Regions from separate parts of the Micromonospora sp. DT227 genome, predicted to be linked through region 2. Evidence: predicted binding sites of a transcription regulator. Region 2 holds the regulator's gene; the other holds the start of a gene.
What was found. Region 2 encodes HspR, which represses chaperone genes until heat shock. Its sites were predicted from a motif close to TTGAGTNNNNNNNACTCAA; they were not measured.
Positions count from the first base shown of each region.

Region 1: the regulator HspR is predicted to act here: its motif matches at 11,126-11,144, upstream of lon (endopeptidase La).

Region 1 covers NZ_JBNCLA010000003.1:37,648-53,098, reverse strand. Annotated here, with positions in the region: gene ACLQ2W_RS12540 (dihydrolipoamide acetyltransferase family protein) at 1-534, shown strand, start outside; gene ACLQ2W_RS12535 (Ig-like domain-containing protein) at 755-2,026, shown strand; gene ACLQ2W_RS12530 (SMP-30/gluconolactonase/LRE family protein) at 2,086-3,105, opposite strand; gene ACLQ2W_RS12525 (anti-sigma factor antagonist) at 3,333-3,686, shown strand; gene ACLQ2W_RS12520 (FKBP-type peptidyl-prolyl cis-trans isomerase) at 3,742-4,110, opposite strand; gene ACLQ2W_RS12515 (DoxX family membrane protein) at 4,280-4,837, opposite strand; gene ACLQ2W_RS12510 (CBS domain-containing protein) at 5,054-5,752, shown strand; gene ACLQ2W_RS12505 (helical backbone metal receptor) at 5,765-6,481, opposite strand; gene ACLQ2W_RS12500 (DICT sensory domain-containing protein) at 6,538-7,620, opposite strand; gene ACLQ2W_RS12495 (hypothetical protein) at 7,666-8,619, shown strand; gene ACLQ2W_RS12490 (hypothetical protein) at 8,869-10,170, shown strand; gene ACLQ2W_RS12485 (histone-like nucleoid-structuring protein Lsr2) at 10,596-10,943, opposite strand; gene lon (endopeptidase La) at 11,166-13,502, shown strand; gene ACLQ2W_RS12475 (DEAD/DEAH box helicase) at 13,584-15,344, opposite strand; gene ACLQ2W_RS12470 (hypothetical protein) at 15,446-15,451, opposite strand, start outside.
Region 2 covers NZ_JBNCLA010000001.1:533,451-548,901, forward strand. Annotated here, with positions in the region: gene ACLQ2W_RS02670 (hypothetical protein) at 1-57, opposite strand, end outside; gene ACLQ2W_RS02675 (GTPase) at 110-1,789, opposite strand; gene ACLQ2W_RS02680 (ABC transporter) at 1,845-3,698, opposite strand; gene dnaK (molecular chaperone DnaK) at 3,911-5,779, shown strand; gene grpE (nucleotide exchange factor GrpE) at 5,828-6,574, shown strand; gene dnaJ (molecular chaperone DnaJ) at 6,654-7,850, shown strand; gene ACLQ2W_RS02700 (heat shock protein transcriptional repressor HspR) at 7,875-8,315, shown strand; gene ACLQ2W_RS02705 (hypothetical protein) at 8,585-8,791, shown strand; gene ACLQ2W_RS02710 (hypothetical protein) at 8,972-9,400, opposite strand; gene ACLQ2W_RS02715 (cation:proton antiporter) at 9,572-10,780, opposite strand; gene ACLQ2W_RS02720 (cation:proton antiporter regulatory subunit) at 10,786-11,286, opposite strand; gene ACLQ2W_RS02725 (GntR family transcriptional regulator) at 11,357-11,494, opposite strand; gene ACLQ2W_RS02730 (hypothetical protein) at 11,503-11,652, shown strand; gene clpB (ATP-dependent chaperone ClpB) at 11,739-14,330, shown strand; gene ACLQ2W_RS02740 (hypothetical protein) at 14,485-14,868, shown strand; gene ACLQ2W_RS02745 (DUF4178 domain-containing protein) at 14,952-15,451, shown strand, end outside.

The DNA.
Region 1 (15,451 bases), on a different contig from region 2:
CCGGTGAGCATCCTGGCTCTGCTGGCCCGCGTCTGCCTGAGCGGCCTGCGGCGGTATCCGCAGCTCAACGCGCGCGTCGACACCGAGGGGCAGCGGATCGTGCAGTCCGCCGGCGTGCACCTGGGCATCGCCGCGCAGACCGACCGGGGCCTGGTGGTGCCGGTGCTGCGTGACGCCCAGCGGCTCACCACCGGCGAACTGGCCGCCGCGCTGGCCGAGACCACGGCGGCGGCTCGCGCCGGCACGCTGCCCCCGGCCCGGCTGACCGGCGGGACGTTCACGCTCAACAACTACGGCGTGTTCGGGGTGGACGGCTCGACGCCGATCATCAACCATCCGGAGGCGGCGCTGCTCGGCGTCGGCCGGATCGTGGACAAGCCCTGGGTGGTCGACGGGCAGTTGGCGGTCCGGAAGGTGACCCAGCTCAGCCTCACCTTCGACCACCGGGTCTGCGACGGCGGCGTGGCCGGCGGGTTCCTGCGCCACGTGGCCGACTGTGTCGAACGCCCCGCCCTGCTGATCGTCAACGTCTGACCCCGACGGCCGCAGCCCCCTGTCCCGGGGCTGCGGCCGTCCGCAGGGGAGCGCCACGCCCGGGACGGGCGATACCGGTCGTCGGGCCCGCCGACTCCCGATCCGGCCGCCAGCGACCCATTTCACGCAGCCGTTTCCGAGCAATTCCGCTGAAGGCGCCACACCGTGACGACGGGCCTACAGAATGTGGGCGAGGGGGTGCCGAAATGGGGGACGGAATATGTTTGTGAGGCGGCGACTGACGCTTTTCGCGATGACTGTCGCGGTCGCGCCACTCGCGGTCGGCGCGTGCACCGCCGGCCCGAAGTCGGTGGCGAAGCGGGCCGAGGCGGCCCCGCCGTCGGTCACGGTGACGCCGGCCGACCGGGCCCGTGACGTGCCGATCAGCGCGGAGGTGGGCACGAAGCCCAGCAACGGCAAGGTGACCGGCGTCAAGCTGACCGACGACAAGGGCCGCCCCGTGCCGGCCCAGGCGCGGGAGGACGGATCCGGTTGGGTGCCGGACCGCCCGCTGGCGAATTCCCGGACGTACACGGCCGAGGTGACCGTGAGCGGCGATTCCGGGAGGACCACGACGCGGAAGACGACGTTCACGACGATGGCCAAATCCACCAAACCGGCCGTCACCAGCGAATTGTATCTCCAGGACAAACAGACGTACGGAACGGCGATGCCGGTGGTACTCGGTTTCGATCCGCCCATTCCGGAACAGGCGCGGGCGGACGTGCAGCGCCGGCTGTTCGTCAGGACGGACCCGCCGCAGCCGGGCACCTGGTCGTGGATGGCGGACGGCAAGCAGGCCGAGTACCGGGCGCCGGACCGCTGGAAGCCCGGCACCCGGATCAGCGTGCGCAGCGCGCTGGAGGGGTTGCCGATCGGGAAGGACGCGGTGGGTGACTCCGACCGGGTGGCCACCGCCAGGGTGGGCCGGCAGGTGTCGCTCGACATCGACAACACCACCAAGCAGATGACCGTCTACCAGGACGGCAAGGTGCTCAGGAAGTTGCCGGTCAGCCTCGGCAAGCCAAGCACGCCGAGTTCCAGCGGCACCATGGTGATCATGGAGAAGCACGAGCACACCACGTTCGACACCCGCGGCGAGCCGGACGGCGGCTACGTGGTCGACGTGGACGACGCCCAGCGGCTGACCTGGGGCGGCGAGTTCATCCACTCGGCGCCGTGGTCGGAGGGGGAACAGGGCTACAACAACACCTCGCACGGCTGTACCAACGTGTCCGCCGCCGGTGCGGACTGGCTGATGGGCGTCACGCAGGTCGGTGACCTGGTGACCGTCAAGGGCACCGAGGTGCAGCTCCAGCAGGGCAACGGCTTCACCGCCTGGAACGTGAGCTGGGACGAGTTCGCCAAGGGCAGCGCGCTGCCCGTACCGGCGGGGTTGAAGCCCACGCGGAGCCCGACGCCGCACCCGGGCGCGGTGGCCGGCGGGTCGTCGCCCGCGCCCACCCCGTCGGCGAGCAACAGCGGCGGCTGAACCGGGGGAGGAACGGCCACGGGCCGGCCCGCGTCCGCGCGGGCCGGCCCACGTCGACCTCAGTCCAGGTCGACGCGGGCCACGCCGGTCGCGGTCAGGCTGCCCAGCCAGAGCTGTTGGCCGTGCTGCCGGACGCCGGTCACCATCGGGTACGCGCCGCCGGGGCCGTGCAGCGTCCGCAGCACCCGCCCGGCGCCGTCGACGAGCGCGACCAGACCGTAGCGGCGCGGCTGCGGCTGCACCGCCCCGGGCAGCAGCGCGACGAGCTGCCGGACCCGGGGGTGGGGCAGCAACCGTTCCATGATCGGCAGTCGGGGGCTGGGCAGCGCGATCCAGTACGTCCCGTCGCCGACGGCGGAGACGTTGTCCGGATACGCCGGCAGGTCGGTCAGCACGGTGGCCCGCCCGGTCGGCAGGTCCACCCGCAGCAGCCGGTGGGTGGCGGTCTCGACAAGCATCAGCGCCGACTCGTCCGGGGTGAGCGCCAGCCCGTTGGGGAAGTAGAGCCCGTCGGCCACCACGTCGGTGCGTCCGGTGCGCCTGTCGTACGCCAGCACCCGCCCGTTGGGCCGGTGCTCCAGCAGGTCCCGCTTCCAGTGCGAGAGCGGGAAGCGGTCGGACGAGTCGGTGAAGAACACGGTGCCGTCCCGGGCGACCGCGGCGTTGTCGGCCAGATGCACCGGCGGCGCGGTGCCGGTCAGCTCGTGCACCGCCCCGGCCGGGTCGACCCGCAGCAGCCCCCGGTACGCGTCGCAGACCAGCAGCCCGCCGTCGACCGGGTCCAGTTCGATGCCGAGCGGCCGGCCGCCGGTCTCGGCGAGCAGCGTCGGGCGGGTGCCGGCCGGCGCGTCGGCCGGCCACCACCAGAGCCGGCCGTCCTCGTCGCCGCTGACCGCCCGCCCCTCGGCGTCGATCACCACGTCCTCCGGGCCGTGCCCGCCCTCGGGCAGCGGCAGCAGGTCGGCCCGGTCCAGCCGGGTGTCGGTGGCGGCCCAGGCCCCGGCCAGCGGCGGCGGCACGGTGGCCGGCTCACGGACCGGGCGGATCAGCAGGGGGACGCGCGGGCGGGGAACGGCCATCGGCTCATTGTGGCCCGGCCGACGCGGCGCGGGGGAGTCCGCCACGGCGTGTCCGGTCCGCCGGTCCGCTCCACGGGGCTCGGGGGTGCTCCCCGCGGGCCGCTCGACCGGGCCGGCGGGCGGCTGCGGGATGACCCTGAGACGGCTCGGGGTCGGCACCCGGGCGCAACCCGGAACCCCGGTGCCGAGCAGCGGAAACTGTCGGTGGGCGAGGGTAGGTTTGGGGTATGACGGACGACCGCTTCCAGGTGGCGACGGAGGTGCTCGACCACGTGGTCGAGCTGCGTCCGGTCGGCGAGATCGACATCGCCACCGTGGCGGCGTTCCGGGCCGCGTTGTGGGCCGCGCCGGCGCGGCCGGTGGTGCGGGTCGACCTGTCCGGCGTGCGGCTGCTCTCCGCCGCCGGGGTGCGCACGCTGGCCGCCGCGCACCTGCGGGTCCGGGCGCGCGGTGGCGAGCTGGTGCTCGTCGATCCCGCGCCGATGGTCGCCCGGGTGCTGCGGGTGACCGGCCTGCACCGGGTCGTGCCGGTGCGCGAGTCGGGCCCCGCGCGGGAGCTGCTGACCTGCGCCGCGGCCTGACCACGGGACCGGGCCGCCGGCATCGCGCCGACGGCCCGGCGGCCGGTGGAGGGGCTCAGCGCACGCCGAGCAGGTCCACCACGAAGACCAGCGTCTCGTTCGGCTTGATGACGCCGCCGGCGCCCCGGGCGCCGTAGCCCAGGTGCGGCGGGATGGTGAGCCGCCGCCGGCCGCCCACCTTCATGCCGATCACGCCCTTGTCCCAGCCGGCGATGACCTGGCCACCGCCGAGCGGGAACTCGAACGTCTCGCCCCGGTTCCACGACGCGTCGAACTCACGGCCGGTGGAGTGGGCCACGCCCACGTAGTGCACGCTGGCCAGCTGGCCGGCGTGCGCCTCCGGGCCGTCGCCGACAGTGATGTCCTCGACGACGAGATCGGCGGGCGGCGCGCCCTCGATCGGGCCAACCTCGGGCTTCTCCATGAGCGGGTCTCCTCGGTGCTGACGGTGTGGTCACCGTCGATCCTGCCGGATCGCGAGCGGCCGATACGCGCCGGTCCCCCCACCCGGGCCGCGTCGGCGGGGCGGAGCCGGGCGCACGACGGGGCGGGCGCCGCCTGCCGGCGACGCCCGCCCCGAGGGCGACCTGCGCTCACTTCAGCCAGGGGAGGCGCTGGACCAGGGGGAGCTTCGCCCAGGCCCGGCCGAGGCCGAGGGTGTTGCCGGCGCCGACCAGGGCCAGGCCGGCGAGCAGGCCCGCGTAGATGAGGTGGTCGTCCATGACGGGGTTGTTCTCCGGGGGCAGCACCGCCGTCCACATCAGCACCAGGAGCAGCCCACCGGCGACGGCGGCGATCCGGATGCCGATGCCGAGCAGCAGGGCCACGCCGATGCCGAGCAGGCCGAGCATGAACAGCCAGTCCGCCCAGGCCGCGCCGGCGATGTCGTGGTAGACGCCCTCGAACGGGCCGGCCACGCCGAAGCCGAGGAAGCCCTTGGTCGGGCTGCCACCGTTGATCCAGGCGTTCTTCGCCGGGGTCTCGTGGCCCAGGCCGAACATCTTGTCCAGGAACGCCCAGAGGAAGATCCAGCCCAGGGCGATCCGCAGCCCGGCCCAGACGAACCGGGTGGCCTTCTGGCGGGGGGTCTCGACCGCCGGAGCGATGGTGTCGGCGGGGGTCCGCTCGATTGTCGCGGTCATGGTGTCCACGTCCCTTCTGTGCCTCGCACCGCGCTTCCCGGTGGCAGTTCCATTCCACCGCCGCGCGGCGGCCGGGAGCAGGGCCGTCGGGGCCCTCGGGACCGGGCCGTTGGTCCCGTCCCGGCCCGGTCCGGTCGACCCGTCCGCGACCGGTCCGCCGCCCCTGCCGCGCCGTCCCCCGGCCGCCTAGCGTCGCCGGTGAGGGACCCGTGCGAGGAGGTCGTGATGAGGACATGGCAGGTGGCCGACGTGATGACCAGGGACGTCGCGACGGTGGACGCGGAGACGCCGTACCGGGACGTGGTGGACGTGCTGGTGCGGGAGCGGGTCAGCGGAGTGCCGGTGGTGGACTCGTTCCACCGGGTGCTCGGCGTGATCTCCGAGGCGGATCTGCTGCACAAGGTGGAGTGGTCCGGCCGCATCGAGGAACGCCGGGTGTTCGAGGGGCGGCGCCGGCGGGCCGCGCGGGAGAAGGCGGGCGCGCTGGTGGCCCGGGACCTGATGACCGCGCCGGCGGTCACCACCCACGGGCGGGCGTCACTGCCGGCCACGGCCCGGCTGATGGACCGGGAGGCGGTCAAGCGGCTGCCGGTCCTCGACGACCTCGGCCGGCTGGCCGGCATCGTGACCCGCGGCGACCTGCTCCGGGTGCACCTGCGCTCCGACGCGGAGATCCGCGAGGACGTGGTCCAGGAGGTGCTGCGTCGGGTGCTAGCCGTCCGGGACGGCCTGGTCACGGTCCAGGTCCGCGGCGGTGAGGTCGCCCTGGACGGACGGCTGGACCGACGCAGCGCCGTCGAACTCGCCGGCCGGCTGGCCGGTCAGGTCGCCGGCGTGGTCGCGGTGCACAACGCCGTCGGGTACGACGTGGACGACACCACGCTGATGGAGCTGGACCCGGTGCACGCCACCCCGATCGCCTGACCGGGCGCCGCCTCAGACCGGCGTGGCGAGCTGCGCGGCGAGCAGCGCCGGCGCCTCGGCCAGCGACGGGCCGTACCAGGTGAGGTGCCGGCCGGAGACCAGCGCCGCCGGCACCCCGGGGAACGCCTCCGGTCCGTCGTCGGCGGTGAACCGGTACGGCTCGTCCGGCAGCACCACCAGCTCCGGCGACCGGGCGCGCAGCGCGTCGAGCGCCGGACGCGGATAGCGTTCGGGGTCGTCGGCCCAGGCGTTGGCCACGCCGAGCCGACGCAGCACGTCCCCGGCGAACGTGTCCCGGCCCAGCACCACCCACGGGCGGCGCCACACCGGCACCACCGCGGTCCGGACGTGCTCGGGGACGGGCGGCGCGGCCCAGGCCCGGCGGGCCGCCCGCAGCCAGGACGGTTCGACCGACACGCCGAGCGCCTCGACCAGCGCGCCGAGCTGGTCGAGCGCCTCCGGCACGGTACGCGGGAAGGTGACCCGCACCGGCACCCCGGCCGCGCGCAGCGCCTCCGCGTCGACCAGCCGGTTCTCCTCCTCGTTGAGCAGCACCAGATCGGGCGCGAGGGCGAGGACGCGATCCAGGTCGGGATACTTCGTCCCGCCGACGCGGGGGACGTCCAGCCCGGCCGGGTGCGTGCACCAGTCCGTGGCGCCGACCAGCGCCTCCGGCCGGGTCGCCGCGACCGCCTCGGTCAGCGACGGCACCAGCGACACCACCCGCACGACGTGCTCCCCTCGTTCCGGCGCCCGTGGCGTGACCGTGGTGGGCGGACGACCGGTCAGCGGGCGCCGGCCGGGGCGGGCTCCGGCGGCAGACCCGCCACCGGCACCCCCTCCCGGACCGCCCACTCCACGGCGGCCCGCAGGTCGTCCGTCGGCAGCGGCCGTCGGGTGGTCACCGCGACCGCGGCGTGCATCGTGTACGCGACGAACGGGTACGACCGCGCCAGCGCCGAGATCGCCTCGTGCAGCCGGCCCACCACGGCCAACGCCTCCGGTTCGGAGAGCGCGGGCAGGACGAGGTGGAACTCGTTGTCGGCGACGCGTACCGCCCGGTCCACCGGCCGCAGCACGCCGGTGACCGCGCCGAGCACGGCCTGGCCCTCCCGGGCGGTGCTGCGTCGGCCGAAGCGTTCCGGCGCGCCGGCCGGCTCGTCGACCCGCAGGCCGACCAGCGCCACCGGCAGCGTGCCGGAGGCGGTCACCCCGTCCGCGCCGGTCCACCGGCGCAGCGCGGGCTCGTCGAGCATCCCGTCCGTCGGCTCGGCCGGTCGCGCGTTCCGGTCGCCGCGCCGGGCCAGCAGCCGTAGCGCCGCCTCGGCCCGGGACTCGCCCGGCCCGGCCGGGATGTCCCGTACCCGGGCGACCGCCTCGTCCAGCGCGGTTCGGGCCGGGCCGGGCAGCCGCTCGGCGAGCTGTTCGCGCAGCCGGATGACCTCGTGCAGCGCCGCGTCGCGGCGGAACCCCCAGCGACCGTCGAAGAGCCGACCGGCCTCCAGCGTCGGCGCGGGCGCGACCTCGGCCCGGTCGTACGCCACCAGCGTGCCGCCGAAGCGTGGGGTCAGCGCCACCACGCTCCACTCCCGCGCCAGCTCCTCCGCCTCGTCCAACGCCACCCCGTACACCCGGTCGGGCAGGTCCGGCGGCGGGCCGCCGACCATGGCGACCACCGTCGCGGCGGCCCGGTCGGCGATCCGTCGGTAGATCTCCCGTTCCCGGGCGAAGTACGGCAGCCGCTGGAACAGCGCGAACACGACGAGCGGGCCGTCCTCCGCCTCGGCCAGCGCCGCTCGTTCGATGGCGTGGGAAACGGCGACGAGGCTGCGTTTGGTGAATCGCTCCGGGGTCCGTCCGCTGTGCACCCGCCGAGCCTAGAGGGCCGACCCCGACGGCGCACCGCCCGACGGGTGCCCGGATTCCTCCGCACCGCCGAGGTGATCGCCATGATCGACGCCATACACTCGGACGTCGACCGAGCGACGGACGGATTGTGCGAGATGACCAGCACCGGCAGCGTGGCCGCCTCCTGGCTGCGGCCGATCCCGACCGCCACGCCGGCGCGGCTGGCCCGCGCCGGCCACCTCGGGTACGCCGACCGGCGCCTCGGTGAACTGGTCCAGGGCCGGCCGCCCGGTGTCACCGGCAGCCAGTGGAGCACCGCCGGACGGGCCGGCCTCGACCTGGTGGTGTGCGCCGCCGACACCGGTCGGCCACGGTTCGCCGTCCGGTTCGCCGCGCCCGCGCCGGACGGTTCGCCGGCCCGCCGGGCCGAGCGGCTGACCGACGCGGTCTGCGACGCCGTGGGCCTGCCGCTGCTGCGCGTCGAGTCACCGACGCTCGGCGGCGAGCAGGTTCGCCGGTTCGTCGAGTACGTGCTCGACGCCCGTGCCTATGCGGCCGGCACCGGGCCGGACGGCGGGGAGACGGTCGGGTTCCGCGACATCGTGGGCCGGTTGCCGGACGGCCGGCGCGGCCCGGTCAACGACCTCGGCGCGGTGGCCCGCGCCGACGCGGTCCAGGCGTACGTGGCGGGCCGGCTGGCCGACCCGATCGTGCGCGGCCTGCACGTGCGGTGGACCGGTGGCCCGGCCGAGGGCTGGAGCTGGGTCGAGGTGCGGCCCGGTCGCTGCCGGGTGGAGCGGGTGCGACTGACGTCCCGGGGCTTCTCCTGCGGGGTGGATCCGGGTCGGCTCGCCGAGGACCTGGCCGCCACGGCGTTGGGGGAGAAGCTGCGTGACCCGGCCGCCGACGAGGCGTCCCTGGTGGACCGGACCGAACTGCGTGAGCAGGTGCGGCGCCTCGCCGACCGGCGGGAGTCCTTCGACGGCGGCTTCGCCTTCGACCATCTCTGCGTCGACTGACCGGCCCGCTCCGGCCACCGGCCGGCCCGCCGATTTTTTTTCTGATCCCCGGTTGAACCTTCGCCGTCGGCGCTCCGTACCTAAGCGGGAATGGACGCAGATCTTCCGCCGCGCCCGGACGGCGCGGAGACGGTGCGGAAAGGGCACCGTCGGCCATTGACGCGCGGCTCCGACGTCGCAGTGATCTCACCCCGAAGAATTCCGCCGGGATCACCAGTCAACTACCGGATCGAGAAGGAGAACAATTCGATGCGCAGGTCCACACGGGCGCGCCGGTCATCCGGTAACGCGCGGAGCAAGCGGATGCTGGCCGTGGTCGGCACGCTCGCGGTCTTCGGCGGCATCGTCGCCGTCACCCAGATCTCGTCCGCCCAGGACCGGCGGACGACCACCCGCGCGGCCTCGGCGTCCTGCGTGGCCCCGAGCGCGGGCGCGACCGCGCCGGGCGGCCAGGGCAGCACCACCCGGACCTGGCAGAACGGCCGCTGGGTCCGGAACCACTGGGGTGACGGCCAGATGTCGGCGGCCGAGTGCCAGCAGACCAAGGGGGGCGGCGCCGGCGCCGGCACCCCGACCGTGACCTGCCCGGACGTGAAGAGCAAGCTGCCGCAGGTGCCCGCCCGGGCGGGCGCCGAGGTGGACCGCAACCTGGCCCTGCTGGACAGCCAGATCGCCGAGGCGAACCGACGTCTCGCGGCGGACGGCCGCAACGGCGGCGACTTCATCAACAACGCGATCCTCCGGCCGCTCGCCGACAAGCGGACCGCGACGTTGAACCGGATCGCCACCGCCATCGGGCGGGGCGGCCAGCGTCCGCAGGGTCTGGACAAGCTCGCCCCGTGCGCCCTGGCCGACAACGCGCAGAACGGCGGCAACACCGGCGGGGCCAACAACGGCGGCCAGAACGGCGGCAACACCGGCGGTCAGAACGGCGGCAACAACAACGGTGGCCAGAACGGCGGGAACAACAACGGCGGGAACAACAACGGCGGCGGCCAGAACAACGGCCTGAACGTGCTGGCCAAGGACTGCGCCAACAGCAAGTTGGAGGCGCACAACGGCTTCCAGAACGGCAACCGTTGCGTGAGCACCGCGTTCGGTGAGGTCGGCGCCGCGGCGAACAACCCGTCGCTGCTCATCACGCAGTTCCCCAACCAGGTGCAGCGCAACCAGCCGTTCACGCTCCGGGTCACCACGAGGAACCTGGTGCGGGACCGCTTCCTCGCCGCCGGGCAGGGCGGCTACTACCTGGAGAGCTCGCTGCTCAACGACCAGGGTCTGGTCCGCGGTCACTTCCACACCGCGTGCCGGATGCTCGGCAGCACCCGGCAGCCCCCGAACCCGCAGGACGTGCCGGCCTTCTTCGTCGCCACCGAGGACGGCCGGGGCGGGTCCCAGCCGGACGACGTGCTGATCCAGATCCCGGGTCTGCCGGACTCGGGCCTGGCCCAGTGCTCGGTCTGGGCCGGCGACGGCTCGCACCGGATCCCGATGATGGAGCGGGCGAACCAGACCCCCGCCATCGACGTGGTGCGCATCCAGGTCAACTGACCCGCACGCCGACGGCCGGAGCCGCCCGGGTACGCCCGGGCGGCTCCGGCCGCGTCGCGGGTGGGTCGGTCGGGCCGAGTCGTCGGTGGGCCTTCCGGGCTGGGTCGTCGGTGCCGCCGCCCCGGTGTGCGGCCGGTGGCTCGCCGCCCGTCGCGGAAGCACGGGGCGGCGCTGTCCGCCCGACCGTCCGGCGGCCCCCGGGGGCCGGCGACGGGACCCGGGTGGCGGCCGTGCACCGGCCGCGTCGTCGCTGCGGTCAGCGCGAAAGGCTGGGTACGGCAGGGTCGCGCACCGCGCGGTGCGCGCGCCGAGAAAGTTGCTGCCGAGTCGATCGAGCCGGATGAAAATTGTCGACCGAAAAAGCCGGTCGGGGCCCCGCTGATTCCCAGCGTGACCCCGTGGCGCCCGACCGTGAACCGGGAGCCTCAGCGGCTCTTGTACGCCTCCACCACGGAGACCGGGATGCGTCCGCGCTCGGAAATCTCGTAGCCGTTCTTGGCGGCCCATTCGCGGATGGCGCGGTTCTGCTCGCGGTCCATTCCCGAGGTGCTCGGCCGGGTGACGCGCCGCGCCGCGCGGCCGGCGTCGACTGGTCCGCGGCCGATGCGCCGGCCAGCGTTGATGTACGGGTCCAGCGCTTTACGCAGGACGCCCGCGTTCTCGTCGGAGACGTCGATCGTGTAGGCCACGCCGTCCAGGCTGAACTCGACGGTCCGATCGGCCTTTCCGCCGTCGAGGTCGTCCGTCAGAACGGTGATTACTTTCCTTGCCATCGCCATTACTCCCTGTGTCGGGCGGGGTGTGGCTAAGAGTTTGACCTACCTGGCGGTAATTCCGCAACAATACCCGACACTTTCTATTCGGCGGGTCGGGGTAAACGATGGACCGGCAATAGGGTCGGAGCGTGTGGACGTGGCGTGGGTCACAAGCCGGAACAAGGTGCACGGTTTGTTACTTGAGCCAGACACGCTCAACCAACTGATGGCAGGTGTTCGATGGCAACTCTTCCGGTACTTCCCCTGACCGACGCCGTCCTGCTGCCCGGGATGGTCGTCCCGGTGACCCTCGACCCGACCACCCAGGCCGCTGTCGACGCGGCCCGCGCCACCGGCGACAAGACGCTGCTGGCGGTGCCCCGCATCGACGGCGAGTACGGCTCGGTCGGCGTGGTCGCCACCCTCGAGAAGGTGGGCCGACTGCCCAGCGGCGAACCGGCGGCCGTGGTGCGCGGCATCGCCCGTGCCCGCATCGGCTCCGGCGTGCCCGGCCCGGGCGCGGCGCTCTGGGTCGAGGCGACGACCCTCGACGAACCCGCGCCGGCCGGCCGGGCCCGGGAACTGGCCCGCGAGTACCGCGCGCTGATGACCTCGGTGCTCCAGCAGCGCGGCGCCTGGCAGGTCATCGACGCCATGGAGCGGATGACCGACCTCTCCGAGCTGGCCGACTCGGCCGGCTACGCGCCCTGGCTCAGCCTGGCGCAGAAGACCGAGCTGCTCGCCGCGCCGGACGTCACCGCCCGGCTGGAGCTGCTGGTCGGCTGGGTGAAGGAGCATCTGGCCGAGCAGGAGGTCACCGAGCAGATCAACACCGATGTCCGGGAAGGGCTGGAGAAGTCCCAGCGGGAGTTCCTGCTCCGGCAGCAGCTCGCCGCGATCCGCAAGGAACTCGGCGAGGACGAGCCGGACGGCTCCGCCGACTACCGGGCCCGGGTCGAGTCCGCCGACCTGCCGGACAAGGTCCGCGAGGCGGCCCTGCGCGAGGTCGGCAAGCTGGAGCGGGCCAGCGACGCCTCGCCCGAGGCGGGCTGGATCCGTACCTGGCTGGACACGGTCCTGGAGATGCCGTGGAGCACGCGTACCGAGGACAACACCGACCTGGCCGCGGCCCGGGCGGTGCTCGACGCGGACCACGCCGGCCTGGCCGACGTGAAGGACCGCATCCTGGAGTACCTCGCGGTGCGCAACCGCCGCGCGGAGCGCAACCTCGGCGTGGTCGGCGGACGCGGCTCCGGCGCGGTGCTCGCCCTGGCCGGCCCACCCGGCGTCGGCAAGACCAGCCTGGGCGAGTCGGTGGCCCGGGCGCTGGGTCGCACCTTCGTCCGGGTCTCGCTCGGCGGGGTCCGGGACGAGGCCGAGATCCGGGGCCACCGGCGCACCTACGTCGGCGCGCTGCCCGGCCGCATCGTGCGGGCGCTGCGTGAGGCCGGCTCGATGAACCCGGTCGTGCTGCTCGACGAGGTCGACAAGCTGGCCGTCGGCTACTCCGGCGACCCGGCGGCGGCCCTGCTGGAGGTGCTCGACCCGGCGCAGAACCACACCTTCCGTGACCACTACCTCGAGGTCGACCTCGACCTGTCCGACGTGCTCTTCCTGGCCACCGCCAACGTGGTGGAGAACATCCCCGGCCCGTTGCTGGACCGGATGGAGCTGGTCATGCTGGACGGCTACACCGAGGACGAGAAGGTGGCCATCGCCCGGGACCACCTGCTGCCCCGGCAGCAGGAGCGGGCCGGGCTGACCGCCGACGAGGTGACCGTCGCCGACGAGGCGCTGGCGCTGATCGCCGGGGAGTACACCCGGGAGGCCGGCGTCCGGCAGCTCGAACGGGCGCTGGCGAAGATCCTGCGCAAGGTGACCGTGGCGTTGGCGTCCGACCCGGCGCCGGTCCGCGTCGACACCGCCACCCTGTCCCGCTACCTGGGTCGGCCCAAGTTCACCCCGGAGTCGGCCGAACGTACGGCGGTGCCCGGCGTGGCCACCGGCCTGGCCGTCACCGGCGCGGGCGGGGACGTGCTCTTCATCGAGGCGACCAGCATGGAGGGCGAGCCGGGCCTGACCCTCACCGGTCAGCTCGGGGACGTGATGAAGGAGTCGGCGCACATCGCGCTGTCCTACCTGCGCTCCAACGGACGACGCCTCGGCATCGACCCGAACGCCCTCGCCGGGCGGCGGATCCACGTGCACTTCCCGGCGGGCGCGGTGCCGAAGGACGGTCCCAGCGCCGGCATCACCATGGTCACCGCGCTGGCGTCCCTGGTCACCGGCCGGCCGGTGCGGCCCGAGTTCGGGATGACCGGCGAGGTGACGCTCTCCGGCCGGGTGCTGCCCATCGGCGGTGTGAAGCAGAAGCTGCTCGCCGCGCACCGGGCCGGCCTCACCGAGGTGATCATCCCGAAGCGCAACGAGCCGGACCTGGACGACCTGCCGGCCGAGGTGCGCGAGGCGCTGACCGTGCACACCCTCGCCGACGTGGCGGACGTGCTCGCGCTGGCGCTGCGTCCGGCCGAGGTGGACGCCCAGAGCCTCGGCGGCCAGCCGCTCACCGCGGCCTGACCGGCCCCGTCGAACCCCCGTCGCCCGCCGGGCGACGGGGGTTCGTGGTGCGGAACGCAGGAGGCGACAGCCGTCGGGCGGCTACCGGCGGTCGCGCCGGTCCCGGGGGTCGAAGCGACGCTCACCGCCACCGTCGCCCTCACCCTCCCGGTCCCGCCGGACGGTGGCCTTGCGACCCTTGATGGTGCTGCCCCGCAGGCCCTGGATCACCTCGTCGGCCATGCCCTGCGGCACCTCCACCAGGGAGAACCGGTCGGCGATCTCGATCGAGCCGATGTCCCGCCCGCTCACCCCGGTCTCCCCGGTGATCGCGCCGACCAGGTCCTGCGGTCGTACCCCGGCCCGGCGGCCCAACCCGATGAAGACCTGGGCCATGCCGGCGGCGCGGGACCGGCCGCCACCGCGCCGGTCCCGACCCTCGGCGCCGGGCCGGCCCTCCCGGTTCGGGCGGACCGCGACCTGGGGGATCTCCTCCTCGTCGGCGGTGCCGGGCAGCGTGGCCTCGTGTGCCAACCGCACCGCGGCGAGCGCGACCTCCATCAGGTCGAACTCGTCGGTCAGCGACTCGACGACCGCCCGGAACGGCTCCAGGTCGTCCTCGAGCACCGACTCCCGCACCGCGGCCTGGGTCAGCTCGAACCGCCGGGTCCGCAGGTCGGCCACCGTCGGGATCTTGTCCACCGTGATCCGCTGGCCGGTGACCCGCTCGATCGTCTTCAGCATCCGGTGCTCGCGCGGCTCGGCGAGCGTGATCGCCACGCCCTCCCGGCCGGCCCGGCCCACCCGGCCGATCCGGTGCACGTACGACTCCGGCGCGGACGGGACGTCGTAGTTCACCACGTGGGTGAGCTGCTCGACGTCCAGCCCGCGGGCCGCCACGTCGGTGGCGACCAGCAGGTCCGCGGTGCCGGAGCGCAGCCGGCCCATCACCCGGTCCCGCTGCTCCTGGCTCATCCCGCCGTGCAGCGCCTCGGCCCGGTAGCCCCGCCCGTTCATCGTCTCGGTGAGCCGGTCCACCTCCTCCCGGCTGCGGCAGAACACGATCGCCGCGGTGGGCGACTCGACGTCGAGCACCCGGCCCAGCGCGGCCGGCTTGTGCGCCCGCGCCACGATGTAGGCGCTCTGCCGTACCCGCGGCGCCTCGCCGGCCACCTGGCGTTCACGTTCGATCCGGATCCGCACCGGGTCGGTCAGGTGCTGCCGGGCCAGCCCGTCGATGCGGGCCGGCATGGTGGCCGAGAAGAGCACCGTCTGCCGGCCCTCGGGGGCGTGCTCCAGGATCGCCTCGATGTCCTCGGCGAAGCCCATGTCGAGCATCTCGTCCGCCTCGTCCAGCACCACGGTGGCCAGCGAGCTCAGCCGCAGCGTGCCCCGGGCGATGTGGTCGAGCGCGCGCCCGGGCGTGGCGACCACCACGTCCACCCCGTGGTCGAGCGCGCGGAGCTGCCGGCCGATCGGCTGGCCGCCGTAGATCGGCAGCACCCGGGCGCCCAGATCCTTGCCGTAGCGGTGGAACGCCTCGGAGACCTGCACCGCCAGCTCCCGCGTCGGCACCAGCACCAGCGACACCGGGTCGCCGTCCGGGCGCGGCGTGGGCATCCGCTGCAGCAGCGGCAGCGCGAACGCGGCCGTCTTGCCGGTGCCGGTCGCCGCCTGCCCGAGCAGGTCCCGGCCGGCCAGCAGCGGCGGGATGGCCTCGCTCTGGATCGGCGTGGGCTCCTCGTAGCCGAGGGCGGACAGCGCGCCCAGCAGTTCGGCGCGCAGCCCGAGGTCCGCGAAGGCGGCGGTGTCCTCGTCGACGGCGGGGGTGGTGGGCTCGGTCGGGGTCGGTGCGGCGCTCATGCGGCAAGCCTTTCATCACCGCCGGACGCGGGTCGCGGCGACCGGCGTAAACGTTCGCCGCGCCACGCGCGACCCCGTCCGGGTCCGGTGCGCCGGCCGGCTCACCC
Region 2 (15,451 bases):
CGTCACGTCGCGCGCGGCGTGCAGCACCGCGTCGTAGGGGGTCTGTGGCGTGGCCATGCATCGACCCTACGCCGCGCCGACGGCCGTCACACCGCTCCGCGCGCCCGATTCAGCGCCGGCCGGCCTCGTGCAGCGCGTCCCGTGCCGCGCCGTACCGCCCCAGCAACGCCCAGACCGGATCCAGCACGTACTTCTCGCCGACGCTGCCGACCGAGGTGAGCAGGCGCTGCTCGGCCCGGTCGCGGGCCCGCCGGGCCGCCCACCCGACCACCGGCCGGGTCAGCGCCGCCACCAGCAGCCCGGCCAGCAGGCCGCCGAGCAGCAGCACGGTGGGCCAGGGCACCTCGCCGAGCTTCGGGTGTTCCAGCGGTGGCAGGCCGAGGAAGCGCAGCGCGTACCCCAGGACCAGCCAGACCAGGCCGCCCACCGCCGCGAGCGTGACCAGCCACTGGATCGCGCCGACCACCCGCCACCAGGCCGGTCGCCGGTCCATGCCGAGGTCGGTGGCGGCGACCGCGTGGTCGAGCGCGCCCGGCAGCTCGGCCAGCCGGGACCGGGCCGCGGCGGTCACCGCGGTCGGCCACGGCGCCGGCAGGTCGGCGCCGGACCGGTCGGCCACCGCCCGGATGGCCAGGTTCAGCGCCGAGCGCTGCGCGGCGGTCGGATCGGGTACGGAGGTGGCCGAGATCAGGCTCTCGGCCGGCGCGTCCGGGTCCCGCCCCGGCAGGTGCAACCGGCGCAGCGGATCCGGGCGCAGCTTCCGCCAGCTCCGCACCAGCGGCCAGCCGGTGCTGCTCACGGCCCGGTGCCGGTACGCGCCCTGGACCGCCTGCGCCACGGTCGGCACGCCGGCCGCCCCGGCCAGCGCCCGGGTGAGTTCCCGGGCCGAGGCGTCACCCGGCCGGGTGCGTGGCGGCTCCGGCCCGACCAGCGGTTCGAGGTCGGTCACCACGGCGTCCACGTCGCCGGAGAGCCGGCGCAGCGCGGCCTGCCGCTCGGCGACCGTCTTCTCCAGCTCGGCCCGCAGCCCGGCCAGCCCGGCCGGGTCCGTGGCCACGGTGGGCAGCAGCGGCACCCCGCCCAGCCCGTCGGCGTCGAGCAGCCGGCGCAGGTCGTCGAGGACGGTGGGCAGCGCGGTCGGGTGCAACCGGTCGGCCTGGTTGAGCACCACCACTGTCACGTCCCGGTGCCGGTGGAACTCGCGCAGGTAGCTGGTGTGGATCACGCGGTCGGCGTACTTCTGCGGGTCGACCACCCAGACCACCAGGTCGACCAGGCCGAGCAGCCGGTCGACCTCCAGCCGGTGGTGGTGCTGCACCGAGTCGAAGTCGGGCAGGTCCAGCAGGACCAGGCCGTGCAGGTTGGACTCGTCGTCGCCGTCCAGCGGGCTCTCCCGGACGAACCGGTGCCGGGGCAGCACCCCGACCCAGTCGAGCAGGCGTACCGCGCCGTCGAGCGGGCCCCACACGCAGGCGTGGGCCACACCGGTGGTCGGCCGGCGCACGCCGACCGGGGAGAGGTCCATCCGGGCCAGCGCGTTGAACAGGCTCGACTTTCCGCTGCCGGTGGCGCCGGCGAGCGCGACCACGGTGTGCCGGCCGGAGAGAGCGAGCCGGTCGCCGGCCCGCTCGACCACGGTGTGCGCGGCCACCAGTTGGGCGTCCGGCACCTGGCCGTCCACCGCGCCGAGGAACCGCTGGACCGCCTGGAGGCGCGCGATCAGGACGTCCGGGTCGATCCGTTGGTCGCTTCGGAACGCCTCGCGCATCCGTCCCACGAGGTTCGTCATGATGCCGTCCTTGTTCGCGACTGCGGGGCTCGCAGGCCCGGCTCGCTCCTCGCGCTCACGGGTGGTGGCGTCCGTCCTGGTCGGTGGCGGTGGCGGTGGGCGACGGGGCGCCGTCGGCGGTGGTGAGGCCGCTGCGGTGCCGGGCCCGCTCGACCGTCACCGCCGCCTGGCGCAACGCCGCACCGGCGTCGGTGGCCGGGCGGGCGGCCTCGGTGCGGGCCAGGAAGCGGGCGGCCTCCTCGGTGAGCAGCGCGCCGACCCGGTCGAGCAGGTCCACCCGCGCCTTTCGGGACAGGTTACGCACCGCCTGGTCGCCGAAGATGGCCTGGAGCACGGTCTGCCCGGCGACCGCGGTGCCGGTGCCGGCGGCGACCTCCAGGCCGGTCGGGATGAACGCGGTGGAGGCGAAGACGCCGATCATGACGGCCAGGCCGGTGGCGTTGACCGCGTACGCCGCGGTGCGGGCCACGAACCGCCGGTCGCCGCCCTCGACGCGGACCAGCTCCAGCACCGCGCGCTGCCAGTCGCGGACCAGTTGCTCGCCGCGCGCCGGCAGGTCGGCCGACGCGTACGCCAGCTCCGGTTCGAGCAGCGCCGCGCCGGCCGGGTGCGCCTTCCAACCGGTGTACGCGTTCTCGGCCGCCTCGGCGGCCACCCCGCGCAGCAGCGTGACCAGTTGCGACTCGATCGCGGTCCGCAGCTCCGCCGCCGGGGCGGGCCGACCGGTGACCGCCGCGACCATCCGGTCCCGCAGCCGGCCGATCCGTGCCTCCAGGCTGCGGAAGAACTCGCCGGTGCCGACGAACTCCTGCCAGCGGGCCAGCACCTCGCCCCGGAGCAGCCGGCCGTCCCGGAGCCCCTGGTCGACGGTGCGCTCGGCGCCCCGGTAGGCGGCCCGGACCCGTTCGTCGAGCGCCTCGGCGGCGGCCATCTGCTCGTCGGCGGCGTCGGCCAACCCCTCGACCACCGGGTGCAGGGCGGCCAGCGCGCCGTCGAGTGTCTGCCGGACCACCGCCGAGCGGGCCTCCGCGTCGCCGGCGAGCCGGGCGAACCAGCCGCTCAGCGGCGCGGTCATCCGGTCCGGCAGCAGGCCCTGCCCGTCCACCCAGGTCTCCGGCAGCACGAACAGCGGCGCGGCGCCCAGATCCTGCGAGGCGAGCATCTCGGACAGGTGGGCGGCGATCTCGTCGGCCGCCTCGGGCGGGACCCGGTCGAGCACCATGGCGACGGCGGTGCCCCGGGCCCGGGCGCTGCGCAGCAGCTCCCAGGGCACGGCGTCGGCGTAGCGCGCGGCGGTGGTGACGAACAACCACAGGTCGGCGGCGGCGAGCAGTTGCCCGGCGAGCGCCCGGTTGGCGTCCACCACCGAGTCGATGTCGGGGGCGTCGAGGAAGGCCAGCCCGGCCGGCAGTGCCGGGGCGGTGACCAGTTGGAGGGTGCCCGGGTGCTCGCTCGGCTCGGTGGTGCGGGTCAGGCCGGGCAGCAGCTCGCCCTGGCGGAACCAGGCGGCGTCGGCCGGATTGCAGACCAGCACCGGGGAACGGGTGGTGGGCCGGAGCACCCCGGCCGCGCTGACCCGCGCCTGGACCAGGCTGTTGACGAGCGTCGACTTGCCGGCGCCGGTCGAGCCGCCGACCACCACGAGCAGCGGGGCGTCGAGTCGGGCCAACCTCGGCAGCAGGTAGTCGTCGAGCTGGTCGGTGAGGCTCCGGGCGGCGTGCCGGGCCGACTCGGCCGAGGGCAGGGCGAGCGGGAAGCGAGCCGCGTCGATCGCGGCCCGCAGGTCGGTGAGCGCGGCGGACAGGCCCGCCGTGGCTTCGGCGGGCTGGTCGTCGCCGGTGGGGGTTCCGGTGCGGGCTGCGACGGCGGGCGCGCCGGCACGGGTGGCGGAATCGCCATGCGTCGTCACCGCTAAAGCGTGCCCGACCGACGCAAGGTAAGACAACCGGACGGTAATAACGGTCAGGTTGCGTCGAGTCGACTCAACCCCGACTTGCGGTTTGCCGATCGCGTGGCACTATTGAGTCAAGTTCACTCAACTTGTGGCGCGGCTGCCTTCCGGGCGACCCCGCCGGGCAGGCCAACCGACCTGCTCACCCGTTATGAAGCGAGGAAGCGAACATGGCACGTGCGGTCGGCATCGACCTCGGCACGACGAACTCCTGCGTCAGCGTTCTCGAGGGCGGTGAGCCCACCGTCATCGCCAACGCTGAGGGCTCGCGTACGACTCCCTCGATCGTCGCGTTCGCCCGCAACGGCGAGGTGCTCGTCGGTGAGGTCGCCAAGCGCCAGGCGGTGACCAACCCCGACCGGACCATCCGCTCGGTCAAGCGGGAGATCGGCACCAACTGGACCGTCGACATCGACGGCAAGAAGTACACCCCGCAGGAGATCTCCGCGCGGACGCTGATGAAGCTCAAGCGGGACGCCGAGGCGTACCTGGGTGAGCAGATCGCCGACGCGGTGATCACCGTCCCGGCCTACTTCAACGACGGTCAGCGCCAGGCCACCAAGGAGGCCGGGGAGATCGCCGGCTTCAACGTGCTGCGGATCGTGAACGAGCCGACCGCGGCCGCCCTGGCGTACGGCCTGGACAAGGGCTCCAAGGAGCAGACCGTCCTGGTCTTCGACCTCGGTGGCGGCACGTTCGACGTGTCCCTGCTGGAGCTGGCCGAGGGCGTCGTCGAGGTCAAGTCGACGAGCGGTGACAACCAGCTCGGCGGCGACGACTGGGACCAGCGGATCATCGACCACCTGGTGAAGACGTTCCGCGGCGAGCACGGCATCGACCTGTCGCAGGACAAGATGGCCATGCAGCGGCTCAAGGAGGCGGCCGAGAAGGCCAAGATCGAGCTGTCCGCGGCCACCACCAGCAACATCAACCTGCCGTACATCACCGCCGGCGCGGCCGGCCCGCTGCACCTCGACGTGACGCTGAGCCGCGCCGAGTTCCAGCGCATGACGCAGGATCTGCTGGACCGCTGCAAGGGCCCGTTCGAGCAGGCCGTCAAGGACGCCGGGATCAAGGTCGCCGACGTCGACCACGTCATCCTGGTCGGCGGCTCGACCCGGATGCCGTCCGTCACCGACCTGGTCAAGCAGCTCACCGGCCGCGACCCGAACAAGGGCGTCAACCCGGACGAGGTCGTCGCCGTCGGCGCCGCGCTCCAGGCCGGCGTGCTCAAGGGCGAGGTCAAGGACGTCCTGCTGCTCGACGTGACGCCGCTGAGCCTCGGCATCGAGACCAAGGGCGGCATCTTCACCAAGCTCATCGAGCGCAACACCACCATCCCGACCAAGCGCTCCGAGGTCTTCACCACGGCCGACGACAACCAGCCGTCGGTGCTGATCCAGGTGTTCCAGGGCGAGCGGGAGATCGCGGCCTACAACAAGAAGCTCGGCACGTTCGAGCTGACCGGCCTCCCGCCGGCGCCGCGCGGCGTGCCGCAGATCGAGGTCACGTTCGACATCGACGCCAACGGCATCGTCAACGTGCACGCCAAGGACCTGGGCACCGGCAAGGAACAGAAGATGACGATCACCGGCGGCTCCTCGCTGCCGAAGGACGACATCGAGCGCATGCGCCGGGACGCCGAGGAGCACGCGGACGAGGACAAGCGCCGCCGCGAGGAGGCGGAGACCCGCAACGTCGCCGAGGCGCTCCAGTGGCAGACCGAGAAGTTCCTCGCCGAGAGCGGCGACAAGCTGCCGGCCGAGAACCGGGACCAGCTCAACGAGGCGCTCGGCGAGCTGCGCAGCGCCCTCGGCGGGCAGGACATCGAGAAGATCAAGGCCGCGCACGAGAAGCTGGCGCAGGTCTCCCAGCAGGCCGGCTCGCTGCTCTACGCGCAGCAGCAGGAGGGTGAGCCGGGCGCTCCCGGTGCGGGTGCGGCCGGGCCGGGTGCCGGCGCGGGTGCGACCGGCGGTCCGCAGGCCGGCGGCGCCGACGACGTGGTCGACGCGGAGATCGTGGACGAGGACAAGAAGTGACAGTCGGTCCCCGGCACGATCCGCACCGCAGAGGGATGAGGTGACCGCATGACGGACACGCCACGAGCTGCCGACCCGGGTTCCACCGGGTCGGCGCCGGGTGGCTCCGCGGGCGCCGGCAAGGACGCCGGCGACGAGCCGCGGGTCGTCATCCGCGACAAGCGCAAGCTCGGCAAGGTGACCGAGGAGCCGGCGAACGACCCGTCCGCCGCCGACGCCGCCGCCGACGCGCCCGCCGAAGGGCTGGTCGAGGAGGCCGAGGTCGTGGTCGACGAGATCGGCGGCGACGCCGACGTCGCCGGGCCCCCCGTGGTCGACGCGCCGGCCGAGCCGAGCGACGAGACCGGCAAGGCGCCGCTCGGCGCCGAGCTGGAGTCGCTCCGCTCCGACCTGGAGGAGCGCACCCGCGACCTCCAGCGGGTGTCGGCGGAGTACGCCAACTACCGCAAGCGGGTCGACCGCGACCGCAACCTGGTGCAGGAGCAGGCGACCGGCGGGGTGCTCACCGCACTCCTGCCGATCCTCGACGACCTGGACCGGGCCCGTGAGCACGGCGACCTGGTGGGTCCGTTCGGCAGTGTGGCCGACCAGCTCACCGCCGCGCTGGGCAAGTTCGGCCTGACCGCGTTCGGCGAGCAGGGCGACCCGTTCGACCCGACCCGGCACGAGGCGGTGGCGCACCAGACCTCCGCCGACGTGACCGAGCCGACCTGCGTGCAGGTCATGCGCCGGGGCTACCAACTCGGCGAGCGCCTGCTGCGGCCGGCCCTGGTCGCGGTCGCGGACCCGGAGTAGTGCCGACCCGTGACGTCCCGCCCGCCCGCACCGGGCGGGCGGGACGACCGGGATTCGACCCGTGGAAGGGGGTGGACCGGTGAGTTCCAAGGACTGGCTCGAGAAGGACTACTACGCCGCGTTGGGCGTGGACAAGTCCGCCTCCTCGGACGAGATCAAGAAGTCGTACCGGAAGCTGGCCCGGGAGTCGCATCCGGACCACAACCCCGGTGATGCCGGGGCCGAGGAGCGGTTCAAGACCGTCTCCGAGGCGTACGCGGTGCTCGGCGACGAGAAGAAGCGTCGCGAGTACGACGAGATGCGGTCGCTGTTCGGCTCGGGCGCGTTCCGGCGCGGCGCCCGCGGCGCGGGCCAGTCCGGGGGCACGCCGTTCGACGTCTCCGACCTGTTCGGCGGTGGCGGCGGTGGTGCCGGCGGTGGTGGCGACGCCCGGTTCGGTGGCGGCGGCTTCACCGACCTGTTCAGCACGATCTTCTCCGGTGGCGGCGCCGGCGGCGGGGCACGCCCGCGCGGTCCGGCCCGGGGCCGGGACGTCGAGGCCGAGGTGGCGCTGGACTTCTCCGACGCGGTCCGCGGCGTCACCCTGCCGCTGACGCTGCGCGCACCAGGGGTGTGCGACACCTGCCACGGCAACGGCGCGAAGCCGGGCACCACGCCGCTGGCCTGCCCGGTCTGCCACGGCGCCGGCGTGACCACCCGCAACCAGGGGTCGTTCAGCTTCTCCGAGCCGTGCCGCAACTGCCAGGGTGTCGGCACGATCGTCGAGGAGAAGTGCCCGGAGTGCCACGGCAGCGGCGGGGTCACCAAGACCCGCACGCTGACCGTGCGCTTCCCGGCCGGGGTGGCCGACGGCCAGCGGATCCGACTGGCCGGTCGCGGCGAACCCGGCGACCGGGGCGGCCCGGCGGGAGATCTGTTCGTGCACGTGAAGGTGCGCCCGGACGAGCTGTTCGGACGCACCGGGGACGATCTGACCCTGAACGTCCCGATCACGTACGCCGAGGCGGTGCTCGGCACCGACCTGCGGGTGCCGACCCTGGACGGCACGGTGACGTTGCGGGTGCCACCGGGTACCCCCGCCGGGCGGGTGTTGCGGGCCCGCGGCAAGGGCGTCGTACGCAACGACGGCCGCGCCGGTGACCTGCTGGTCACGCTCGACGTGGTGGTCCCGGCGAAGGTGTCGGACGAGGCGCGGGCGGCGCTGGAGACCTTCGCGGCACAGACCCCGCCCGCCGCGCGGGAACATCTCGACGCGCGGGTACGTCGATTCAGTTGACGGCGGCAGCGGAGGTGAGCGGGCATGTCGGAGGAGTACGTCGGCTCGGGTGACCCGGCCTACGAAGCCAAGATTCTGATGATCTCGGTGGCGGCGCGAATGGCGGGCATGCACCCCCAGACGCTGCGCCAGTACGACCGGCTGGGCCTGGTGCAGCCCGGCCGGGCGGCCGGCGGCGGTCGCCGGTACAGCGTCCGGGACGTGGTGCTGCTGCGCGAGGTGCAGCGGCTCAGTCAGGACGACGGGATCAACCTGGCCGGGGTCAAGCGGATCATCGGGCTGGAGCGGCTGCTGGAGGAGGCGCAGCAGCGGGTGGCCCGGCTGGAGGCGGAGCTGGACGCCGCGTACCGGCGGATCGCCGAGCTGGAGTCGCTGGGTGGCTTCCCCCGCGGCGACCTGGTGCCCACCAACCGCACCTCCACCGCGCTCGTGGTCTGGCGTCCCCGCCGTACCCCCGATCGCTGACACCTGCTGCTCGCGCTCGTCCGAGGGCCGGCACGTCCCCGCTGTTCCCGGGGCCGTTGCCGGCCTTCCGTCGTCTCTCCCATTGCCCCCATGGCTGCAGAGCAAGTGGGTGGAACGCCATGGCTGTCTCCGGGCCGCGGAGGGATCCATGGCGTTCCACCGGTGCCGGCCGGAGGTTGCGGAAGTGGGGGTGCGGCGGAGTGGATTCCACTAGGCTTCCGATCAGGGATGAAAGCCCTGAAACGGAATCCGGGCTGGCGGGGGGAGCCATGGCGGAACCGGCGAAGAAAGTGGCGGAACGCGCGGAGGAACGCCTCGAGAAGGTGGCCGAGAACGTCAAGGAGCGGTTCGACCGGGTCACCGAGGGCCGCTTCAGCGACAAGGTCAAGGAAGGGCGCTTCGCCGACCAGACCGACCACGGTGTGGACCGCGCCAGGGACGACGAACGGCGCAAGAAGCAGGGCGGATCGACCTGACGGTCCGCCGACGAACGGGCCGGGACCCACGGGGGGCCCCGGCCCGTTCGCCATTTCGCGCGGGCCGGACGCCACTCGGCCCACCCTGACCGGTGATCATGAAGTTGGCGGCATCGGTGGAGATCGACACCGCCGTCAACTTCATGATCACGGCGGAGGCGGGGTGCGGCGGGTGGGGGGTCAGAGGCGGCGGTTCTCGCGGACCAGGCCGCCCTCGCACCAGTCGCGGTAGACGAAGAGATCCGGGCGGGCGAGCAGCACCCGGCTGTTGTGCGCCCAGTTGCGCATCAGGTCGTCGCCGGTCCGTTCGGCCTGCTCGACGAGCTTGCGGAAGCGGCGTTTCGGGTGCGCGCGGAAGTTCGTCCGGATGCCGTCGGCGGCGTAGATGTAGAGGCAGTGCAGCGCGAACCGGCGGGCCGGGCAGGACCGGTCCATGGCCAGGTCGAACAGCGTCTGCACCAGGTGGTCACCGGCGACCAGCAGGTCCCAGTCCGGTGGCATGGAGGCCAGTGGCACCGAGTCCGGTTGGTACGCCCAGGCCCGCAGCTCGGCGGGCGAGGGGTCGACCGGGTTGGCGAAGCCGTGGAACGTCTCTTCCCGCACGTTCACCGGCCGACCTTCCGCTGACGCTGACGGGGGCTCCGGCCACCCGCGGACCCTGGCTGCTGGGGCGACACGTTAACGCGCTTCGGCGGAGCAGTGGTAGCCCTTCCCGGAATCAATTTGACAACCGTTGGCCGGGCCGGACCGGCTGAGCAGCCGATCAGGCCCGGCCACGGGTCAGTCGCCCACCGGCACCGTGACCGGTCGGGTGGCGGCGGCACGTCGGCGCAGCCACTGCTTGAACCAGGGGGTGTCCGGCAGTCGGGCGAGCAGCGGACCGGTCACCACCGTGATCAGCACGTACGCGGTGGCGAGCGCGGCCAGCTTCGGCTCCACCGGGTAGACGGCCGACACGGCCAGCCCGGCGATGACGATGGAGAACTCACCGCGCGGAGTGAGCGCCAGGCCGGCCCGCCAGCGTCCGGGCTCGGCGATCCCGGCCCGACGGGCGGCCAGGTAGCCGGTGGCCACCTTCGTCGCCATGGTCACCACGGCCAGCAGCAGCGCGGGCAGCAGCACCGGCGGCATGTCCAGCGGGTTGGTGACCAGCCCGAAGAACACGAAGAAGACCGCGGCGAAGAGGTCTCGCAGCGGCGACAGCAGTTGGGTGGCGTGGTGCGCGACCGGCCCGGACAGCGCGATGCCGACCAGGAACGCGCCGACCGCGGCGGAGACCTGGAGCTTGGCCGCGATACCGGCGACCAGCAGGGTCAGGCCGAGCACGCCGAGCAGCAGCGCCTCCGGATCCTTGGCGGAGAGCGCGGTGGAGATCAGGTGCCCGTACCGGATCGCCACGGCCAGCACGACGACCACGGTGAACACCGCGATGGCGAGCGCGATGCCGCCCTTCATCAGGCCGACCCCGGCGAGCAGCGCGGTGACCAGCGGCAGGTAGAGCGCCATCGCCAGGTCCTCGATCACCAGGACGGAGAGGATCACCGGGGTCTCCCGGTTACCGACCCGGCCCAGGTCGCCGAGCACCTTGGCGATCACGCCCGAGGACGACACCCAGGTGACGCCGGCGAGCACCACGGCGGCGACCCAGCCCCAGCCGAGCAGCAGCGCGAACGCGAAGCCGGGCAGCGCGTTGAACACCGCGTCGATGAGCCCGGCGGGCGCGGCCGAGCGGAGGTTGCCGACCAGTTCGTTCGCGCTGTACTCCAGGCCGAGCATGACCAGCAGCAGGATCACGCCGATCTCCGCGCCGACGGCGAAGAACTCCTCGCTGGCGTTGAGCGGCAGCAGGCCGCCGTGCCCGAAGGCGAGGCCGGCCAGCAGGTAGAGCGGGATGGGCGAGACGCCGACGCGACGGCTGAGCCGGCCGAGCAGGCCGAGCAGGAGCAGCAGCGCGCCGACCTCGACGAGCAGGATTTGGGTTTCGTGCATACGCGTCAGCCGTCCGGGTCGGTCTCGGCGAGGATGGAGGTGACGCCGTCGAGCCCCTGTCGGGTGCCGACCACGACGACCACGTCGCCGGATTCGAACCGGAAGGTGGGGTCGGGCGAGACGTTCACCTCGCCCTGACGCAGCACGGCCACGATGGACGCGCTGGTCCGGGTGCGGGCCTTCGTGTCGCCGAGCCGCCGACCGACGTACTTCGAGCCGGCCGGGATCACGATCTGCTCGGTCAGCAGCCCGGCGGCCTGCTCGCGCAGCCCGGAGAGTTGACCCAGCATCAGCGACGCGCCGAGGATGTCGGCCAGCGCCTCCGCCTCGTCGTCGGTCAGCGGTATGTCGTGCTGACAGGAGTCGGGATCGTCCGGGTCGTAGAGGACCAGGTCGCGGCGGCCATTGCGATGGGAGACCACGCCGAGCCGGCGGCCGGATTCCGTCATCAGGTCATGACGTACGCCGATTCCCGGTAAGGCGGTCTGTTCGACACGTACTCGCACGCCGGTGAGGCTACCTCTGCCAGGCACATGCTGCTCCCGGAGCCGAGCCACCACCCGGATGCTCGTGGAATCAGGAGGCGTTGCCGCGGGGGGTGACATAGGTGCCCTTGCCCTGGTGCCCCTCGACCAGCCCTTCGGCCTGGAGGATCAGCAGCGCCGAGCGGACCGGCTCTGCGGAGACCTGGTAATGGGCGATCAGCTCGCGCAGCGAGGGCGTTGGGCGGGATCACCGTCTCGGCCGAGGACGACCAGGGCGTACGCCACTGGGTGTTCTGCGACCGCAAGCTCGACGGCGGCCGGCGCTGCGTGCTGCGCGCCGACCACGTGACGCCCTGCACCGCACGTCTCCCCGGCCGGAGACGGTGACTCAGGTCACACGGGTGGAGTTGAGCGGAATAGACTCAACTCTGGTTGTGTCATGTCCAGTCGACACGCCGATCCCGGGGGAGCCCATGAACACGGAACGCCTCACCACCAAGAGCCGCGAGACCATCACCGGTGCCGTCGCGCTGGCGAACCAGCGCGGTCACGCCACCGTGGAGCCCTGGCACCTGCTGCTGGCCCTGCTGGACACCGACGGCTCGACCGCCGCCGGCCTGCTGCGCGCCGTCGGCGCCGACGCCGCCGAACTGCGCCGGGTCGCCCAGCGCTCGGTCGACGCGCTGCCCGCCGCGCGCGGCTCCAGCCTGGCCGAGCCGACGTTGGCCCGGGAGTTCGTCAACGCCATCGGCGCCGCCGAGCAGATCGCCCGGCCGCTCGGCGACGAGTACACCTCGACCGAGCACCTGCTCGCCGGGCTGGCCCGGGTCGGCGGCGCGGTCTCGGTCGCGCTGAAGAACGCCGGCGCCACCGAGGAGAACCTGGTCGCCGCGTTCCCGACCGTCCGGGGCGGGGACCGTCGGGTCACCACCGCCGATCCGGAGCAGACCTACCAGGCGCTGGCCAAGTACGGCGTCGACCTGACCGCCAGCGCCCGCGACGGCAAGATCGACCCGGTGATCGGCCGGGACTCGGAGATCCGCCGCGTGATCCAGGTGCTGTCCCGGCGTACCAAGAACAACCCGGTGCTGATCGGTGAGCCGGGCGTCGGCAAGACCGCCATCGTCGAGGGCCTGGCCCAGCGCATCGTCGCCGGTGACGTGCCCGAGTCGCTGCGGGACAAGAAGCTGGTCTCGCTGGACCTGGGCGCGATGGTTGCCGGCGCGCAGTACCGCGGCCAGTTCGAGGAGCGGCTCAAGTCCGTGCTGGAGGAGATCAAGAACTCCGACGGGCAGGTCATCACGTTCCTCGACGAGCTGCACACCGTGGTCGGCGCCGGCAAGGGCGAGGGCTCGATGGACGCCGGCAACATGCTCAAGCCGATGCTGGCCCGCGGCGAACTGCGGATGGTCGGCGCGACCACGCTCGACGAGTACCGCGAGCACATCGAGAAGGACCCGGCGCTGGAGCGCCGCTTCCAGCCGGTGCTGGTCGGCGAGCCGACCATCGAGGACACCATCGGCATCCTGCGCGGGCTCAAGGAGCGCTACGAGGTGCACCACGGCGTACGCATCACCGACGCCGCGCTGGTCGCCGCCGCCGCGCTCTCCGACCGCTACATCACCGACCGGTTCCTGCCGGACAAGGCGATCGACCTGGTCGACGAGTCCGCGTCCCGGCTGCGCATGGAGATCGACTCCCGCCCGGTCGAGGTCGACGAGATCGAGCGGGCGGTGCGCCGGCTGGAGATCGAGGAGATGGCGCTGGCCAAGGAGCCCGACGCCGCCTCCGCCGAGCGCCTGGCGCGGCTGCGCAAGGAGCTGGCCGACAAGCGTGAGCAGCTCACCGCGCTCTCCGAGCGTTGGCAGACCGAGAAGAGCCACATCACCAAGCTCTCCACCGCCAAGGAGGAGCTGGAGCGGCTCGGCGGCGAGGCCGAGCGGGCCGAGCGGGACGGCGAGCTGGAACGCGCCGCCGAGCTGCGCTACGGCCGGATCCCCACGCTCAAGGGTGAGCTGAAGCAGGCCGAGGAGGAGCTGGCCCGGCTCCAGGCCGACGGCGCGATGCTCAAGGAGGAAGTCGGCGCGGACGACATCGCCGCCGTGGTCGCCTCCTGGACCGGCATCCCGGCCGGCCGGCTGCTGGAGGGCGAGACCGCCAAGCTGCTCCGGATGGAGGAGTCGCTGCGGGCCCGCGTGGTCGGCCAGGCCGAGGCGGTCGGCGCGGTCTCCGACGCGGTCCGCCGCGCCCGGGCCGGCGTCGCCGACCCGGACCGCCCGACCGGCAGTTTCCTCTTCCTCGGCCCGACCGGCGTCGGCAAGACCGAGCTGGCCAAGGCGCTCGCCGAGTTCCTCTTCGACGACGAGCGGGCCATGGTCCGCATCGACATGAGCGAGTACGGCGAGAAGCACTCGGTGGCCCGCCTGGTCGGCGCCCCGCCCGGTTACGTCGGGTACGAGGAGGGCGGCCAGCTCACCGAGGCGGTGCGCCGCCGGCCGTACTCGGTGATCCTGCTGGACGAGGTGGAGAAGGCCCACCCGGACGTCTTCGACATCCTGCTCCAGGTGCTCGACGACGGGCGGCTCACCGACGGCCAGGGCCGGACGGTGGACTTCCGCAACGCCATCCTGATCCTCACCTCGAACCTGGGGTCGTCGGTGATCAGCGACCTCACGCTCGGCGAGGAGGAGCGCCGGGAGGGGGTGCTCGCGGTGGTCCGGTCGCACTTCAAGCCGGAGTTCCTCAACCGCCTCGACGACATCGTGGTGTTCGCCGCGCTCCAGGGCGAGGACCTGCGGGCCATCGTCGACATCCAGCTCGACCGGCTGCGGCGCCGGCTGGCGGACCGTCGGCTCGGCATGGACGTCACCGACGCGGCCCGCACCTGGCTGGCCGACCACGGGTACGACCCGATCTACGGCGCGCGCCCGCTGCGCCGGCTGGTGCAGTCGGCCATCGGTGACCGCCTCGCGAAGGCGCTCCTGGCCGGCGAGATCCGCGACGGCGACACGGTCCAGGTCGACCTGGCCGACACCAAGGACGCCCTGACCGTAACCGCCGCCTGACGGATCCCCTTCCCCGGCTCGGGGCCCCGCCGGACCGGCGGGGCCCCGCCCCCTTCCGGCGATCATGAGGTTGGCGGTGCGACACGCCGTCGTGGTGCCGGACAACTTCATGGTCAACAGCGTCGGGTCGGGGCGGAGCGGGCAATAGGAGGGCATGGTGGGGATGGGGAAGAAGGACCGGGAACTGGACGCCGCCGTCCGGCAGCTCGCCGAGGCGGACACGCTGGCGTTCGGCGGGGTGGGGTTCGCGGGGCAGATCCTGCCGGCCACGGACGCGTACCGGCACATCGAGCGGGCACTCGCCGACCATTCCGAACGCGCCCGGAAAGAGGTGGATCGGCTGCTCCGGAAGGGCTCGCCGGCCGGGAAGGCGTACGCGGCCACGCTGCTGGAGACCGTCGACCCGGCGGCCGGGCGGAACGCCTGGGAACGGCTGCGCGACGACGACGGCGAGTTCACCACGTTCCACGGTTGCGTGATGGGCCGCACCACGCTGCGTGAGTACGCGGCCGAGCGACTCGCGGCAGACCGTAGCTGACCCCACACTCAGCGAACAGCGCTTCGGCCGAGGTGCGCGGGGTTGTTACCGTCTCCGCCAATGCAGGTTGGGGGGAGGCGGTCATGAACGGTTCGGTGGCGTACGTGGTGGCCACGCTGGGGTGCCTGCTGGGGGTGGCCGGCGTGGTGATCGCCGTGATCGCGCTGCGCAGGTCCCGCTCGGCGCCACGCCCGAAGGCGGCACCCGGTGACCCGTTCCGGGACCGGGACTCGGACGCGCTGCGCGGCGACCCGCGCGCGCTCAAGCCCGGCGACATCGTCGAGATCCGCCAGGTGCCGTACACCGTGCGCGGCTCGGTGCACCTGGTCGAGGGCGGTTGGAGCTGGGCGGAACACCTGCTCGACGACGCCGGCGGCGTGAAGCGCTGGCTCTCCGTCGAGGCGGAGCCGGACCTGGAGATGGTGCTCTGGGCCAGTGAGCCGGGGGCCACGGTGACGCCGGGCGCCCCGACGCTGGAGATCGCCGGTCGCCGCTACAACTGGGACGAGTCCGGCCAGGCGCGCTACACCGCGACCGAGGGCACCGGCCTCGACCCGCGCGGCACCATGCGCTACCACGACTA